DNA from 3 places in the Photobacterium ganghwense genome. Region 1 is predicted to be linked to each of the others. Evidence: predicted binding sites of a transcription regulator. Region 1 holds the regulator's gene; each other region holds the start of a gene.
The links. Region 1 encodes PurR, which represses purine synthesis genes. Its sites were predicted from a motif close to TNANGNAAACGTTTNCNTNA; they were not measured.

Region 1 (6,068 bases):
AGCCGACAGCATTGAGTCATATAAACCTATTTCACAGGAATCGATTGTCGAGATGCAGCCGGACATTATTCTGATCAGCGAACGTACCTTCAGCCAGCTTGGCAGTGTGGAAGCCTTGCTGCAAAAAATGCCTATGCTGGCAGCCACGCCGGCAGGACAGAATCAAGCCGTTGTGACCATTGATGGTACAGCATTGATTGGCGGACTCGGGATACAAAGCCTGAATGAAGCAGAACGCCTCAACCGCGAATTTTATCCTCAGTCATTCTGAGTCACCCTCAACCTACCCTGAGTCATTTTCCCGAGTAGTACACAACATGCAGTTACAACGACTCCCAACCCGCGTGGTCTTTCCGGCTGGTCTGGCTTTGCTGACAATGACGCTGATCGTCTCAATGACGGTCGGCCCGATGGCAATCAGCGTCAAGGACAGCCTCCATGCGCTTCTGCCGTGGCAGACCGAGCTGCCGACTCATATCAGTATGGTCATTCAGCAAATTCGTCTGCCCCGAACCCTGCTGGGTATTGCCGTTGGTGCCATTCTGGCGCTGTGTGGCGCTGTGATGCAGGGGTTGTTCCGCAACCCGCTGGCTGACCCGGGCATCATTGGGGTATCCGGCGGAGCAAGCCTGGGGGCCGCAGTCGGAATCGTGCTTTTTGCCCCGCTTGCCGCCCTTTCCCCCTACCTGCTCACACTGGGCACAGTGCCCGTGCTCGCTTTTCTGGGCGGCACTGCCACAACGTACCTGGTATACACCTTGGGAACCGATAAAAATGGCACATCCGTTACCGTCATGTTACTGGCAGGGGTTGCTATTGGCGCGCTGTCCGGCGCAGCACTGGGCCTGATGAACTACTATGCCGATGATCAGGCACTGCGAGATCTGTCATTGTGGACATTAGGCTCACTGGCTGGCGCAACCTGGCCCGGCATCGCTCTGGCCTATATGACGCTGGCGCTGCTGATTGTTCTTTTTGATCGCCATGCCAACGCCCTGAATGCCTTTTTGCTGGGAGAAGCAGAAGCTCGTCACCTGGGTGTTAACGTCCAGCACCTGAAACGCAGCCTGATTCTGCTTTGTGCCGCTGGCGTCGGAGTGGCCGTTTCCCTGACCGGGGTGATCGGTTTTGTTGGCCTGATTGTTCCCCATATTTGTCGAATGCTGATCGGGCCGAACCACAAAACCCTGCTTCCGCTGTCCGCTTTGCTTGGCGCTTTACTGCTCCTGATTGCTGACATGCTGGCGCGCGTTGTCGCGGCACCGTCAGAGCTTCCTGTTGGCATCATCACCGCGTTAATTGGCGCGCCATTTTTCATCACACTGTTAGTTAAGCAAAAGGGCAAACTGTCATGAGTGACAACCCAACAACCGTGAACGCTTCGTCCTTTGCACGCCAGCCAGCAAATTCGGCCAACTGCTCGTCTTTGGTAACAAAGCCAATTGTGGTAACAGAGCCCGTAGCAGTCAGCGCCACGGGTTTGAACCTCAGTCTGGGCGACAAAGTGATTCTGGACGACTTCTCGATCGACCTTCGCTCAGGCGAGCTGACTGCACTGTTAGGCCCCAACGGCGCAGGGAAAAGTACCCTGCTGAAAGTTCTGTGTGGTGAACGGAGCGTGTCAGGGGAAATCTGCTATTTCGGCCGCAACCGACAAAACTGGCCACCCCATCAGCTGGCTCAGCATCTCGGCATCCTGCCGCAGCACAGCAGTCTGACATTTGCCTTCACGGCTGAAGAAGTGGTGGCTCTGGGGGCTTTGCCTCTCAATATCTCGCAGGCCCGTACCCGAAAAATTGCCAGTGAAAAAATGGCGCAGGTAGACGTGACTGCCCTGTCTTCACGTCTGTACCCGACCTTATCCGGCGGAGAAAAACAGCGGGTTCATTTTGCCCGCGTGCTGACACAATTAAGTCAGGCGGGCGAACAGTGCGTTCTGATGCTTGATGAACCGACCTCAGCGTTAGATCTGGCGCATCAGCACAACACGTTACGCGTCGCCAGAGACATGGCTCGGGCCGGCGCGGCGGTCATCGTCGTCATCCATGATCTGAACCTTGCTGCTCAGTACGCTGACCGGTTAGTTATCATGAACAACGGCAAAATCCAGGCAGATGGTAGCCCGCAGCATGCGTTAAGCGAATCGCTCATTGAAACCGTATATGGCTGGCCGGTATGCATCAGCCACCACCCGGTCGACGGCTACCCTGTCGTGTTACCGGCAGGTGAAAACGCAAACCGAAAAAAGGCAGAAAACAGAGCCGCTATTACTATCAATCAAACCTCGTGAAGCAGAGTGATAACGCCGCTTCAAGTGAAAAGACCACGGTTTTATAAGAGCGGAAACATCGTTGATTGAGCGAAATTAGTACCGGTTGTCGCGCAGCAAGCACAACCGGTATTTTTATTCCATGCAAACTGATTTATTGCAGGATATTAAATTTGTTTCAAATCAAGTTATTACCGTAACAATAAATTGCAGCGCAGAGCCTTGTTACAAGCAAAATATTGATAACTGTCAATAAATATCCATGACTTTGGCCAGAAACATTGCACTATTGGCCACACTCAGTAAAATGTGATCGCAAGCGATTAAACAATGCAAATGATCCATGCAACGCGTTTTATTAGCGCGGGTACGATTTTTTGTTATCAGAGATGAAGCCGCCCGTTCGAGATGCGGCCTTTTGGCGTTTCTGGTAATTCCACCTAACAGAATAGTGAATGGCATCCCTGACATCGCAACTCATCACTGTCCTCTTAGGTAATGCATTCAATTTAAAGGTCTGCGGACCCATTCACTAGAAGAATAACTATGGCAACGATTAAAGATGTTGCACGTATGGCTGGTGTTTCAACCACCACCGTTTCACACGTGATCAACAAAACACGCTTCGTGGCTGAAGCAACACAGAAGAAAGTTCTCGCGGCGGTTGAAGAGCTGAACTACGCACCAAGTGCCGTAGCACGAAGCCTGAAGTGCAATACAACCCGTACCATCGGCATGCTGGTAACCAAATCGACCAACCCGTTTTTCGCTGAAGTTGTCCACGGCGTTGAAGAATATTGCTACGGTGAAGGCTATACGCTGATTCTGTGTAACACCGAAGGTAACCTGGAAAAGCAAAGAGATTACCTGCGTATGCTGGCCGAAAAACGTGTAGATGGCCTGCTGGTGATGTGTTCGGATCTTGACGAGCAACTATTGGAACTGCTGGAGCGCCAGAAAGATCTGCCGATGGTGATCATGGACTGGGGTCCGGAAAGCCCGCACACCGATAAAATTCAGGACAATGCTGAACTTGGCGGCTACGTGGCAACCAAATTCTTTATTGAGCACGGCCACAAGGAAATTGGCTGTCTGACTGGCCACGCAGAAAAAGCGGCCTGTCGCGAACGCCTGAAAGGTTTCCGCAAGGCAATGACAGAAGCCGGACTAGACATCAATGAAGACTGGATTCTGGAAGGTGACTTCGAATGTGAATCTGCGGTAAAAGCGGCCAACACATTTATGGCAATGGAAAAGCGTCCAACCGCGATTTTCTGCTTCAATGACATCATGGCGATGGGCATGATCAGTACATTTGAGCAAGCCGGTATCCGTGTACCTGACGATATGTCGATCATTGGCTACGATAACATCGACTTGGCACCGTATTTTTCACCGCCACTGACCACTATCCACCAGCCTAAACGCCGTTTGGGTAAGAGTGCGGTTGAGATTCTGATGGATCGCGTGAAGAACAAAGAACACGAGCATCAGGTTTTTGAAATGATACCAGAACTGGTCGTTCGCAAATCAGTGCGTAACCTGAACAGCTAATATGCATAACTTGATGACAAATGTATGACAAACCGGAGATTTTTATCTCCGGTTTTTTTGTACCACTTTTGACTTAAACAGTAATAAATTCACAACATTAGAAGTATATCACTATAAAAATTGTGAGATATTACTGGGAGCAATATCACACTTTAAAAGTTGGGAGCAAGTTCAAAATAATCTTCTGAGATATGCTTTAGGTGTCACGAACAAGGCAAACCTATCGAAAGGTAGGGACGCAAAGCTTCCGGCCTAAGAGTAGGCAGTTTTATTTTTAAAGCAGTCAACTTATGGTAGCGGGGTTGCCGATGGATATAGCAGATAACATCAGGAAATAATTTCACTTTTCCCTGACAGTTCGTTTTACAACTCTGCTATTCTTGAATCCTCGCTCGTTGTTAGGTGACCTAGTAACAATTCACCGAGAAGACGCATGGACAAACCAGTACTCAAAGATTCATTACGCCTTTTTAATAATTTCGATAACGTCAAATCACGCTCAATGTTTGGCGGCTTTGGCATATTTTCTGGCGAAACAATGTTTGCACTCGTGGTAAATGACAAACTGCATTTACGGGCGAATGCCGACAATGAAAAGGAATATAAATCCGCAGGAATGAAACCTTATGTATATAAGAAACGTGGCTTTCCTGTTGTAACCAAACATTATGCCATTCCTGAAGAGTGGTGGGACGATACTGATAAAATTCTGGCTCAGGCGAAATTGTCTTTATCTGCCGCTAAAGCAGATAAAGAAATAAAAAATAACACCTCTCCCAATCGAATCAAAGATTTACCCAATCTTCGCCTGGCGAATGAGAGGATGTTGAAAAAAGCCGGAATAACCACAGTGGATGAGCTGTATGAAGCCGGTGCCCTGAATGCGTATAAAGCGCTACAGAGCACTCATGAAGGCGAAGTAAGTATCGACTTACTGTGGGCTTTGGAAGGAGCAATCAGTGGCAAGCACTGGTCTGTTATCCCGAAAGAGCGGCGCTCAGAACTTCTTGCGAAATTAAGTTAATCGCAACCTGACACATATAAAAGAGATCTTCGGATCTCTTTTTTATTCCCAACATATTTTTGGCTCTGCAATGACAGAATAATGTCATTCCCTGTCAAACATTGAATTAACTCACAAAGCTGCTTATTAATTCGGCAACACACTTTTATTCAATGAGGGCAATTGTAGAATTAGCCGGATGTAAAACACCGGAGGTTATATGAACTATTCCCAACCTTTCCCAGGACAAAATGAACAGATGTTCAAGGATAAGTTTGGCAAATGGCCACGCCTGATGCGAGCGGTGGTTCTTATTAGCCTGCTTCCGCCTGTGGTTGTCTATTTATTGGTCAGCCAACAAGTGGCTTCACCGGTGGCTATGCATGATGTGTTACTGTCGATTACCGTGTTAAACGTCACTTTATTCGTCTGGGGACTACTCCTAAAAATCCGCGCTAGAAAGTATTGGTATCGTAATTACCATATTGGTAAAACCATGTTGTTGTCTGTCGCCCCGATTATCGCTTGTGGCTATATTCTGATCACCGATGCACCAAGCAGTCGCAATCAGGTGGCTAACCAGCCGCAATCCATTCCTGTACGAATTTCCATCGATCAATCCTGATTTCTACTATTTTGATTAGCGACTGAAATTTTTTACCTCTTTATCAGGTCTTTGTCTGATATTTACCGATAAAATGATCCATGATCTTTATATTGGACTCAGACAGTTACACGACACACCGACGATAAAGAGGTTCCTGTGCGTATTCCGGCTAAAAAGCGTTACTCCGTTCTGATCAGACCCCTGCTCTGGCTCCAACAGCGGCACTTCGGCAAAGTGCTGAATCCTGCTTTACTGTGGGGTAGACGTCCGCCTTTATTCTGGCTGGTCGCCGGCTTTTTTGGTTATCTGGATCGCCGTTCTTCTCCCCTCTCCCCTGTGATTCGCTCGCTGGTGTGTGTCCGGGTCTCCCAACTCAATGATTGTGCCTTCTGTGTCGATGCCAACGGCATGCGACTGGCAGAACGTTGCCAGTCTGTCGAGAAAATCAAAGCGCTGGCACATTGGCAACAAAGTGAACATTTCGATGAATGTGAACGTGCCGTTCTGACCTATGTGGAAGCCGTCACTGTCACCGGGCAACGAGTCACGGATTCCATGCTGGTTAGTCTTAAACAGTGGTTCGACGAAGATGCCTTAGTAGAGCTCACTGCCCTGATTGCCTTCCAGAACTTGTC
Region 2 (6,068 bases), 620 kb from region 1:
TACCGCCGTTGATCTGATTAACTTCAACAATTTCTATCGCAATAAACCCCACAACGAGTCCTTATCTGATATCCGGGCCAAAGCCCACCGCACTTGATAGGACGATTCAAAGAATGCGACGACTGGCTTTTCACTACCAGTGCCAACCGGTCAAATCACCGTCAATCACAACAAGCAGGCAAAAAGAAAGGAGCCTTTCGGCTCCTTTCCTGTGTGCTTTGCTTCGCGATAACAGATGCTGTCGACAATTAGCGCTTGGCAATCGGGTCAACAAATGTCACTGCCATATCCCAAGGCTGCTCAATCCAAGTATCCTGAGGAATGTCAACCACGTAGTCATCAACCAGGTGTTTACCCGCAGGCTTCGCACAAACGGTCACAAATTTTGCTTTCGGATACATCTGACGAATCACTTCCGCCGTACCGCCAGTGTCCACCAGATCGTCAACCACGATGAAACCTTCGCCGTCACCGTCTGCTTTTTTCAACACGTTCATATCGCGCTGGTGATCGTGGTCGTAGCTTGAGATACACACGGTATCTACGTAACGAATACCAAGTTCACGAGCCAGAATGGCAGATGGCACCAGGCCACCACGGCTAACGGCAATGATACCTTTCCATTGATCCGCAGGCAGTAGTTTTTCTGCAAGCTGGCGGGTATACATTTGCATGTTATCCCAAGTGATGACGAACTTATTACTCATATCCGATGAACCTCTGAGTCAGCGGCAGCGCCGCTGGATGGATTTATAAACTTTTATAGGAAAATAATTTTAGCAAGAAACAGGGCAGCAATTACCCAGACGCTGATATTGATATCCCGCCCTTTACCACTCATCACTTTGACAGCAGCATAGGTAATAAAACCAAGACCAATTCCCTCTGCTATGGAATATGTTAACGGCATCAGTAGGCAAACCACAACTACTGGTGCTGCTTCTGTTAAGTCGCGCCAGTCAATACTCACCAAACCGGACATCATCAGGATGGCAACATAAAACAGCGCGCCTGCTGTGGCGTAGGCTGGCACCATACCGGCCAGCGGAGCAAAAAACAGCGACAGCAAGAACAGGACACCGACGGTAACGGCTGTCAGACCGGTGCGGCCACCAACAGCAACGCCCGAGACACTCTCAACGAAAGAGGTCGTGTTTGACGTCCCCAGAACCGCGCCCACAGATGTTGCCGTACTGTCAGCCAGCAGCGCACGGTTCAGGCGTGGTAGTTTGCCGTCTTTGTCCATCAGGTTCGCTTTTGTCGCCACACCCACCAGGGTGCCGGCTGTGTCGAACAGGTCAACAAACAGGAAAGCAAACACAACAGAAATCAGTCCAACTTCCATCGCGCCGGAAAAATCCAGTTGCATAAAGGTTGGTGCAATGCTTGGTGGCATAGAAACAACACCGTTATATGCCACTTCACCGAACACAATACCCATTCCGGTTACAACCAGAATAGCAATCAGTACCGCCGCTTTGTAGCCACGGTGTACCAGCGCAATGGTCAGGAAAAAGCCCAGCGACGCCATCGCGGCAGGGAAGCTGGTCAAGTCACCAATGTGTACCAGCGTGGCAGGGTTATCAACCACAATGCCCGAGCTTTGCAGAGCGATGAAAGCCAGGAACAGACCGATACCGGCAGAGATCCCCGTACGCAGTGCATGAGGAATCGCATTGATGATCCACTCACGAACCTTCAGCACACTCAGCGCAATGAAGCACAGGCCGGAAAGGAAGACCGCAGCCAGAGCGACCTGCCAGGTATGCCCCATGCCCAGAACAACACTGTAGGTAAAAAATGCATTGAGGCCCATACCCGGAGCCTGAGCGACCGGATAGTTCGCGACAAAGCCCATGATAAAACAGCCCACCATGGCAGCCAGACAGGTCGCAACAAAAACCGCGCCCTGATCCATCCCTGTCGCCGACAGCATAGTCGGGTTGACGAAGATGATGTAGGCCATGGTCAAAAAGGTGGTAAGGCCCGCCAGAACTTCAGTCCGAACATCGGTACCGTGTTCTTTCAGTTTGAAGAGTTTCTCAAGCATTGCTCTCAATTCCTTGGAGATATTACGCAAGTGTTGTTGTGTCTGTCTCGGCCTGAGCCAACATCAAAGTTAACGTCTGCCCGAACGAAAAATAGAAAACGTTTGCGTTTTCTATTTTTGGGTGGCGATTATATGCCTCTAGCTCATCAATTTCCAGAAAATAACGTATTTATCACTAATCCACGCCGACAAATGGATAAAAACCCATCCCACCTTCTGAACCGCCAACACAAACCACTTATAAAACAACAAACTAAAATACAAATACGTTGAGTGTATTTTATTCAGGTGGGATTTTTCCGGGAAACGCAATCGATAATCTGTGCAGATTGAGCCACATATTTAGCCCTTACATCGAGATGTAATCGAATACATCACAGGCTGGCAAAATTCCGGCAACATTTAGGAGAGGGATTCAGGAAAAACACGCAAAAAAAAACGCCACTCCAAAAAGAAGTGGCGCTAAGAATGTAACTATAAACCGAAGAGCGGTTTTAAGAGATTCTCAAATTAAGGGGGTGAACAATACAGTTCGATACTTCGCACTCTGTCACTCAGAACAGAGAGCCAAGAGTCAGAAATTAGTAGCCGAATGAGCTTGGGTACTGGAAGTTAGCAGTATAAACAGAGCGCATGTTCCAATATTTTGTAACAGATTCAAAAACTTTCATTATTATCACCTTTAACTATTAAGCAAATACACACATAAACAATCGTGTTCGGCCTGCTTGGCTTCACTTAATCTCGGTTCCCTGGAGGCGATTGATCGGGCTCATCCTCGAGCAACTTGTTATGTCGTTTATCTTCTCTCTGAAGATGAGGCTAATATACCCAAATCGTAATAAACTTTCAAGCAATTTCTTTAACTTCGTCACATTTTTCATTACCAATAGGGACTATCACGCTTATATTGTAATTTTATTACAAAAAGGAATATTCCTTCTTTAACGCCCTTGAGACCAAAGTGTAACCGAGCCCTCTTGATCCTCTGACAACATGCAACATATGCTTAACACTGGTGATTATGCAATAACTATAATAAGGACAGAGGCAAAACCATGGCACGATTCCAACAACTCAGAGCACTCTCCATTAGCAAGCGTCTATACCTCATGGGTATCACAATTACCTTCCTGACTCTTGCCCCACTCATTCTCTTTGTATCCAGCTATCAGTCTGATTTTATGAGTCAGAAACGTCTTCAGACCCGGCATCTAGTCGAAACGGCATACAGCGTAGTGGAACATTTCTATCAGCAGGAACAACAGGGAGCACTTTCCCGTCCGGCCGCTCAGCAGCAGGCTAAAGCCGCCATCGCCGCTTTGCGGTATGAAAAAAATGACTATTTCTGGCTCAATGACATGACGCCAGCCATGATCATGCACCCGTTCAAACCGTCCCTGGATGGGAAAAGCCTGACCGATTTCCATGATCCGAACGGTACTCCCCTCTTTGTCAACATGGTCAATGTCGTTCGCCAACAGGGACAGGGATTTGTCGATTACTATTGGGAGAAACCCGGCTATGATGTCCCGGTTGCCAAAATCTCCTATGTCAAAGGTTTCACTCCCTGGGGTTGGATCGTGGGCTCCGGTATTTATGTGGATGATGTACAGGCCCTGTTCTTCGCTAAACTGAAACAGCTCGGCGGGATGCTGGCCGGCTCACTCTGTCTGATGTTTGCCATTGCCTGGTATATCGGACGTTCTATCACAGCTCCCTGTGAGGAAACCGTGGCCGCGATGGAAGATATCGCCGGTGGTGACGGCGATCTGACACAACGCCTGCCAAGTCTGGGGAATGATGAGCTGGCCCAGCTTGCTCGCGCCTACAATACATTTGCTGAACGATTATCGGGCATGCTGCGAGACATGGCTCCGGTCAGTACCCAGATCACCGCGGCCGCCACCCAGCTCAACAGTGTTGCCTCACAAACTGCGACGAGTGCTGCCTCATCGCACCGTGGTATTGACAGCGTCGCTGCCGCGATGAATGAACTGCACACCAGTAATCAGGATGTGGCACAAGCGGCCCTGCAGGCGGCTGATGCCGCGACAGAAGCCCACCAGCAAAGCGAAGACAGTATCGCAGTGGTCTCGACCGCATCGGATGAGATGCGAGCCCTGCTGACATTGCTGGACGAGGCCAACAGCAGCGCCCAGGCGCTGGCCCAGGATTCCGAAACCATCGGGTCGGTGCTGGATGTCATTCGCGGCATTGCAGAGCAAACCAATCTGCTGGCACTGAATGCGGCCATTGAAGCCGCCCGGGCCGGTGAACAAGGTCGTGGTTTTGCCGTGGTAGCCGATGAAGTACGCACCCTCGCCACCCGAACGCAAACCAGTACCAATGAGATAGAAACCATTATCGGTAGCTTGCAGACCAAAGCACACAGCGTCAGCACGGCCCTGCTGGAAACGCGGGAGCAGTCGGCCAGTACAGCAGGTCATGCCGAGCAAGTGGCAGATGCCCTGACTGTCGTGGGCAGCCATATCACCCGTATTCGCGAGCTGAACCAGCATATCGCCGAAGCCAGTGGACAGCAGACGCTGGCAGCCGAAGAAATCAATATCAACCTCAGTCACCTGACAGAGCACAGCCACCAGACTGTTGAACAAGGCGACCAGATTGCTGCTAGCAGTGAACAATTACTTGCCAGCGGTCACAGTCTTGAAAGGCACATTCGCCATTTCAAGATTTAGCTGTAACCGGATCAGGCGCAGTGGTATCCTTGAGGTCAATTGCGATGGTGAATTATGCTAATAACTTAGGTGTATATAGCAGATTTCATCTACTTAATCGCACTAAACTGAAAGTTTATAAAGGAGACTGCTGTGTCTGAAATCAGTCAACTATCGCCACAAGTTGTGTGGCAATTCTTTGACCAAATCTGCTCGATTCCTCACCCATCTAAGCATGAGGAAGCTCTGGCACAACACATCATTACATTTGCCGAAGGAGAAGGCCTGGAAGTTCGCCGTGATAGCGTCGGTAACGTCTTTATCAAAAAACCGGCAACACCGGGAATGGAAAACCGCAAGGGTGTGGTTCTGCAAGCGCACATTGATATGGTGCCGCAGAAAAATGAAGACACAGACCATGATTTCCTGACTGATCCTATTCAGCCTTACATCGACGGCGAATGGGTGACTGCAAAAGGCACCACACTGGGTGCCGATAACGGCATGGGCATGGCTGCGTGTCTGGCCGTGCTGGCCTCGAAAGACATTGAACATGGCCCACTGGAAGTTCTGCTGACAATCGACGAAGAAGCCGGTATGACCGGAGCCTTCGGCCTGGACAAAGGCTGGCTGGAAGGCGAGATTCTACTGAATACTGATTCAGAGCAGGAAGGCGAAGTGTACATGGGCTGTGCCGGCGGTGTTGACGGCGCCCTGACCCTGACGGTAAACCGTGAAGCGGTACCGGCGGATCATCAGGCACTCAAGCTGGTGGTAAAAGGCCTGAAAGGCGGTCATTCTGGTTGTGACATTCACACCGGCCGTGGCAATGCCAACAAGATTCTGGGCCGTTTCCTGTTCGGCCACGCGCAAGATCTGGGTCTGCGCCTGCACGCCGTAAACGGTGGCAGCCTGCGTAACGCCATTCCGCGTGAAGCCAACGCAGTGGTTACCCTGCCTGCGGCCAATGTCGATAAGCTGAACGAACTGTTTGCGCATTACCAGGAGCTACTGGTTGCTGAACTGGGTCGTGTTGAAACGGGCATTAACCTGTTCACTCAGCCTGTTGAGCTGCCGTCAGATGTGATCGTTGAAGCTGACCAGCAACGTTTCACTAACCTGCTGAACGCGTGCCCGAACGGTGTGATTCGCATGAGCGACGACATCGAGGGTGTGGTTGAGACGTCACTGAACGTGGGTGTGATCACCACCGATGCGGACAAGATCACTGTGCTGTGCCTGATCCGCTCGTTGATCGACTCTGGCCGCAGCAACGTGGAAGGTATGTTGTCAGCAGTTGCTGCACTGGCTGGTGCTGAGTGCGCATTCTCTGGTGC
Region 3 (6,068 bases), 1.6 Mb from region 1:
GGAGCCCGCCCGAACGCTGCCTGGCTCAACTATGTAGTGACCTCTCGGGCCCGCACCAAGATTCGTCAGGTGCTGAAAACCATGCGCCGGGAAGAGTCCATTATTCTCGGCCGTCGCTTGCTCAATCACGCGCTGGGCGCGCTGAACATTGATCAGATTGAGCCAGAAAACCTGCACAAGGTACTGACCGATCTACGTCTGGACAACCGCGAAGAACTGCTGGCCGAAATTGGTCTGGGTAAACTGATGAGCGTCGTGATTGCCCGCCGCCTGCTGGGCAATGTCGAAGAGCCGTCAGAAGCCGGTGACCCGGCTGTCAGCGGTGGGGCGAACAACAAGCGCCTGCCAATCCGCGGGGCCGACGGTATTCTGCTGACCTTTGCCAACTGCTGTCACCCGATTCACGGCGACCCGATCATGGCGCATGTCAGCCCAGGTAAAGGGCTGGTGATTCACCGTGAAGAGTGTGCCAACATCCGTGGTTATCAGAGAGAGCCGGACAAATACATGCCGGTTGAGTGGAGTGACGAGTTCGAACAGGAGTTTGTCACCATCCTGAAAGTGGACATGCAGAACCATCAGGGTGCCCTGGCGGATCTGACCAACACCATTGCCGCGACCGGTTCTAACATTCAGGGACTGTCGACCGAAGAGAAAGACGGCCGCCTGTACACCATTACGGTGCGCCTGACGACCAAGGGGCGTATCCACCTGGCCAATATCATGCGCCGGATCCGGGTCATGCCGAACGTGGTCCGCGTCTCGCGACAGAAAAACTGAGCCGGTTCTGTGAACCCGATAAACTGTAAAACGCCCGTTTCCGGGCGTTTTCTTTAAACAGACACCAATACCATGACACCAGATCGCTTCCAACGCATCCAGACAGTCCTTGCCACCCGCCAACCGGATCTCACGGTGTGCATGGAAGAAGTCCACAAACCCAATAACGTTTCCGCCATCATCCGCACCGCCGACGCCGTCGGGGTCCATAAGGTGCACGCCGTGTGGCCGCAAGAAAACATGCGCGTACTGAGCCACACCTCAGCCGGTGCCCGCAACTGGGTTGAGCTGGAAACGCATGACACCATGGTCGATGCCATTGCTGCCCTCAAAGACCAGGGCATGCAGGTGCTGGCCACCCACCTGTCTGACACCGCCATCGACTTTCGTGAGGTGGATTACACCAAACCGACCGCCATTATTCTCGGCGGCGAAAAAAATGGGATCACCTCGGAAGCCCTGGCGCTTGCCGATCAGGATATCATCATCCCGATGGTAGGTATGGTACAGTCACTGAACGTATCGGTCGCCAGCGCACTCATCCTGTATGAAGCCCAGCGCCAGCGCCAGCAGGCCGGGATGTATGATCGCGACACCACCCTGTTGCCTGACGACGTGGTACACCGCATTCTGTTTGAACGGGGTCACCCGGTGCTGGCCAAGGTGGCACAACGCAAAGGCATGCCATACCCGCCCCTGGATGAAGACGGCCAGATTGTGGCCGATGAAGCCTGGTGGCAGAAAATTCAGGCGATTGAACCGAAACGCAAAAAACGCCAATGATCTGAGACGGACCCAGCGATGAGCGGACAACTATTAGATACTATCGCCCTGACTGAACTTTCCGGTGTCGGGGCAAAAATGGCCGAAAAATTGGACAAGATAGGTCTGCGCACGGTGCAGGACCTGCTGTTTCACCTGCCGCTCCGCTATGAGGACCGTACCCGGATCTGGCCGATTGCCAGTGCCATGCCCGGCCAGTACCTGACAATCCAGGGCGAGGTGCTGAACAGCAACATCACCTTCGGCAAACGCAAAATGCTGACGGTGAAAATCAGCGACCAGACCGGCTCCGCCACCCTGCGTTTTTTCAATTTCAATGCCGCGATGAAAAACAGCCTGGCTGACGGCAAGCAGGTGAAAGCTTACGGCGAAATCAAACGCGGCAAGTACGGACTGGAAATCATTCATCCGGATTACCGGGTCTTCTCCGAGCCTACCGAGCTGAGTGTGGAAGAGACCCTCACCCCGGTCTATCCCACTACCGACGGCCTACGCCAACTGACCCTGCGCAGCCTGACCGATCAGGCTCTGGGCCTGCTCGACAAAGCTGCGGTACGCGAGTTGCTGCCGGAAGGGCTGTACGACCGCCAGATGACTCTGGCGCAGGCACTCCATGTGATGCACCGTCCGACACCGGATGTCTCGCTTGACCAACTGGAAGAGGGAAAACACCCGGCCCAGCGGCGGCTGATCCTCGAAGAGCTGCTGGCCCAGAACCTGTCGATGCTGGCGGTGCGCCAGAAAAGCCAGCGCCATGCTGCCTGGCCATTAGCCACGCAAGATACCCTGAAGCAACAACTGCTGGCCGGACTGCCGTTCAGCCCGACCGGTGCTCAACAGCGGGTCGTGGCGGACATTGAGCGGGATATGGCCCAACCTCACCCGATGATGCGTCTGGTTCAGGGGGATGTCGGCTCTGGCAAAACCCTGGTCGCAGCCTTGGCTGCCCTGCGGGCAATCGAGCACGGTTTTCAGGTCGCACTGATGGCCCCGACCGAGCTGCTGGCCGAGCAGCACGCGATTAACTTTGCCAGCTGGCTCAATCCGTTAGGGATTGAGGTGGGCTGGCTGGCGGGCAAGCTCAAAGGCAAGGCCCGCGACAGCGAGCTTACCCGGATTGAAAGCGGCGAGGCCAAAATGGTGGTCGGCACCCACGCCCTGTTCCAGGAGCAGGTCCAGTTTCACAACCTGGCACTGGTGATCATCGATGAGCAACACCGCTTCGGCGTGCACCAGCGGCTGGAACTACGGGAAAAAGGGGCCCACCAGGGCCGTTATCCCCACCAGTTAATCATGACCGCGACCCCGATTCCGCGTACTCTCGCCATGACGGCCTACGCCGATCTGGAAACCTCGGTCATTGACGAACTGCCGCCAGGACGTACCCCGATCCAGACCGTCGCCCTGCCCGATTCACGCCGCGCCGACATCATCAACCGGATTCGGGGCGCCTGCCTCAGTGAAGGGCGTCAGGCTTACTGGGTCTGTACCCTGATCGACGAGTCAGAAGTGCTCGAAGCCCAGGCGGCGTCCGACACCGCCGATGAGCTGACGGCCCAGTTGCCGGAACTCAACATCGGGCTGGTGCACGGCCGGATGAAACCAGCCGAGAAGCAAGCCGTGATGCAGCGCTTTAAAGACGGTGAGCTGCACTTGTTGGTGGCTACCACGGTGATTGAGGTCGGCGTCGATGTCCCCAACGCCAGCTTGATGATCATCGAAAACCCCGAACGGCTCGGTCTGGCTCAGCTCCACCAGCTCCGGGGACGGGTCGGCCGGGGAGCGTCGCCAGCCATTGTGTGCTGCTCTACCATGCTCCGCTGTCAAAAACCGCCCAGAAGCGCCTCGGCGTCCTGCGGGAAAGCAGTGATGGCTTTGTGATTGCCCAGCGCGATCTGGAAATCCGTGGCCCCGGTGAACTGCTGGGAACTAAACAGACCGGCATTGCCGACTTTAAAGTCGCCGACTTAGTCCGCGATCAGCATCTGATCCCCGAGGTTCAGCGGCTGGCGCGTTACCTGCACGACCATTACCCGGAGAATGCCAAGGCCATTATCGACCGCTGGCTGGGACAACGGGAAAATTACTCCAACGCCTGATCATAGCTGGTGCCTGGCTTGCCCCGGCACCCGTTCCCCCTTCCGACCAGTGCCCCCAAACCCTGTCCCCGAGCACGGCTTCCATTCATAGTCATCAATCATAGCCACCCAGCACAGTCGCTAATCGCTGACAACTGGCACTGCCACCGTCTGACCGTGTCCAACGTTAATCCTTGCCGCCCTTTCCTTCTGCACAACGCTGTTGCACTTCACTTTTACATTTTTGTTCCGCCATTTCTGTTCGCCGTTTCCTTTGGCAACTGCGCAAACGTTTGCTTTTTAGTGAGAGATCTCTACAATAGCGGCCAACTTTTATTCATCCTCTGATTCCCTGTGGGATTTCGGTTCTGACTAACAGCAATCACAGAAAGTATCCGAACCACACAGCGGGTAACCCATTCAGCGTTACCGGCGGGAAAACAGCAACCCAGCACAGGAACCCAAGGGCCATGACACGCCAACACAGCGCTATTGAGACGCCGCGTAAATCTGATCTGATTTATCGACTGGAAGACCGTCCGCCGCTTCCCCAAACTCTGTTTGCCGCAACCCAGCACCTGCTGGCCATGTTTGTGGCGGTGATCACCCCGTCGCTGATCATCTGTCAGGCACTCGGGCTGCCGGCCAGCGATACTAACACCATCGTCAGCATGTCATTGTTCGCCTCGGGGATTGCCTCGTTTATCCAGATCCGCACCTTTGGTCCGGTCGGTTCCGGCCTGTTGTCCATCCAGGGCACCAGCTTCAACTTTCTCGGTCCGATTATCGGTGCCGGCCTGGCACTGAAAGCCGGTGGCGCAGATATCCCGACCATGATGGCCGCCATTTTCGGTACGATTCTGCTGGCCTCGCTGACCGAAGTATTCATCTCGCGGGTGCTGCAGTATGCCCAGCGTATTATCACCCCGCTGGTGTCCGGCATTGTCGTGACCCTGATTGGCCTGACCCTGATTCAGATTGGCCTGACCTCAATGGGCGGCGGCTATGCCGCAATTGAAAGTGGCAGCTTCGGCAGCCTGGATAACCTGATGCTGGCCGGGACCGTTCTGGGTCTGATTGTGCTGCTCAACCGGGTGAAAAACCCATACCTGCGCGTTTCATCCATTGTGCTCGCCATGGCTGCCGGTACCTTGCTGGCCTGGATGAGCGGGATGGTCGATACCAGCCGTATGGCTGAAACCGATCTGGTGGCCATTCCAATGCCAATGCAGTACGGCCTGGGCTTTGACTGGGGACTGCTGATCCCGCTGGTGATTGTCTTTGCCATCACCTCACTGGAAGCCATCGGGGATATAACAGCGACATCAGAAACCTCTGAGCAGCCGGTTGCCGGGCCGGTGTACCTCAAACGCATCAAAGGCGGCGTACTGGCAGACGGCATCAACTCCGCCCTGGCTGCAGTGCTGAACAGCTTCCCGAACTCCACATTCAGCCAGAACAACGGCATTATCCAGCTGACTGGCGTAGCCAGCCGCTATATCGGTTACTTTGTGGCTGGCATGCTTATCCTGCTGGGTCTGCTGCCGGGCGTTGCCAATCTGGTGCAGCTGATCCCGGAACCGGTACTGGGCGGCGCCACCATCGTGATGTTCGGCACCATCGCGGCCTCTGGCGTGCGCATCATTTCACGCTGCGAGCTGGACCGCCGTGCCATCCTGATCATGGCGCTGTCGTTCTCCATGGGTCTGGGGATCGCCCAGAAGCCGGAAATCCTACAGTTCATGCCGGATATCGTTAAGAGCATCCTGTCTTCCGGGATGGCTGCCGGTGGTATCACCGCGATTGTGCTGAATCTGGTTTTGCCGGAAGAAAAGCACTGAGCGCAAGAACTGAAAAGAGCCTGACGCTGGCAACGCCTGCAGATAACACTGGAGACAAAAAAAGCGAGCCCCAACGGGGCTCGCTTTTTTATGGGCCAGAGTGTCGGTTTCACACCCGGCTGGCGTTTCGTTCTGGTTCTGGTTCTGGTTCTGGTTCTGGCAATCAGTGCTTTTTCATCACCAGCGGCAAACCAATCTGAATCCGTAATCCGCCTTCACTGCGGTTACTGACCTGAATGCTGCCTTCGTGCTGGTCGACAATTCGCTTGACGATCGCCAGCCCCAGTCCGGTCCCTTCCGTTTCATTACCGCGTGCGGTATCGCCCCGGGTCAGCGGCTGGAACATCTTGGCCACCTGATCCGGCTCAATCCCCGGCCCGTCATCTTCGACGCAGAACCAGGCACAGGTACGATCCGCAGTGGCACCACTGGAAATTTTGACCCAGCCATTGCCATAACGCAGCGCATTGACCACCAGGTTGGCCACCAGGCGCTTAATCGACACGCCATTGCCAAGCACCACACCGGGAATCGCGTCCAGCGCGAGCTCAATCTGACGCTCATAACCGCCTTCCGCTTCGGCCAC

Region 2: the regulator PurR is predicted to act here: its motif matches at 2,141-2,160, upstream of FH974_RS12020 (NCS2 family permease).
Region 3: the regulator PurR is predicted to act here: its motif matches at 3,923-3,942, upstream of FH974_RS00650 (uracil-xanthine permease family protein).

What each region holds. Positions count from the first base shown of each region.
Region 1 covers NZ_CP071325.1:2,016,851-2,022,918, forward strand. Annotated here, with positions in the region: gene FH974_RS09250 (heme/hemin ABC transporter substrate-binding protein) at 1-271, shown strand, start outside; gene FH974_RS09255 (FecCD family ABC transporter permease) at 318-1,355, shown strand; gene FH974_RS09260 (heme ABC transporter ATP-binding protein) at 1,352-2,290, shown strand; gene purR (HTH-type transcriptional repressor PurR) at 2,816-3,823, shown strand; cyclic di-GMP riboswitch class I at 4,027-4,133, shown strand; gene FH974_RS09270 (TfoX/Sxy family DNA transformation protein) at 4,257-4,847, shown strand; gene FH974_RS09275 (hypothetical protein) at 5,047-5,451, shown strand; gene FH974_RS09280 (carboxymuconolactone decarboxylase family protein) at 5,590-6,068, shown strand, end outside.
Region 2 covers NZ_CP071325.1:2,633,157-2,639,224, forward strand. Annotated here, with positions in the region: gene FH974_RS12010 (hypothetical protein) at 1-97, shown strand, start outside; gene gpt (xanthine phosphoribosyltransferase) at 249-707, opposite strand; gene FH974_RS12020 (NCS2 family permease) at 761-2,050, opposite strand; gene vcdP (small protein VcdP) at 2,632-2,721, opposite strand; gene FH974_RS12025 (methyl-accepting chemotaxis protein) at 3,109-4,752, shown strand; gene FH974_RS12030 (aminoacyl-histidine dipeptidase) at 4,885-6,068, shown strand, end outside.
Region 3 covers NZ_CP071325.1:136,306-142,373, reverse strand. Annotated here, with positions in the region: gene spoT (bifunctional GTP diphosphokinase/guanosine-3',5'-bis pyrophosphate 3'-pyrophosphohydrolase) at 1-780, shown strand, start outside; gene trmH (tRNA (guanosine(18)-2'-O)-methyltransferase TrmH) at 853-1,563, shown strand; partial or broken gene recG (ATP-dependent DNA helicase RecG) at 1,582-3,662, shown strand; gene FH974_RS00650 (uracil-xanthine permease family protein) at 4,112-5,482, shown strand; gene envZ (two-component system sensor histidine kinase EnvZ) at 5,646-6,068, opposite strand, start outside.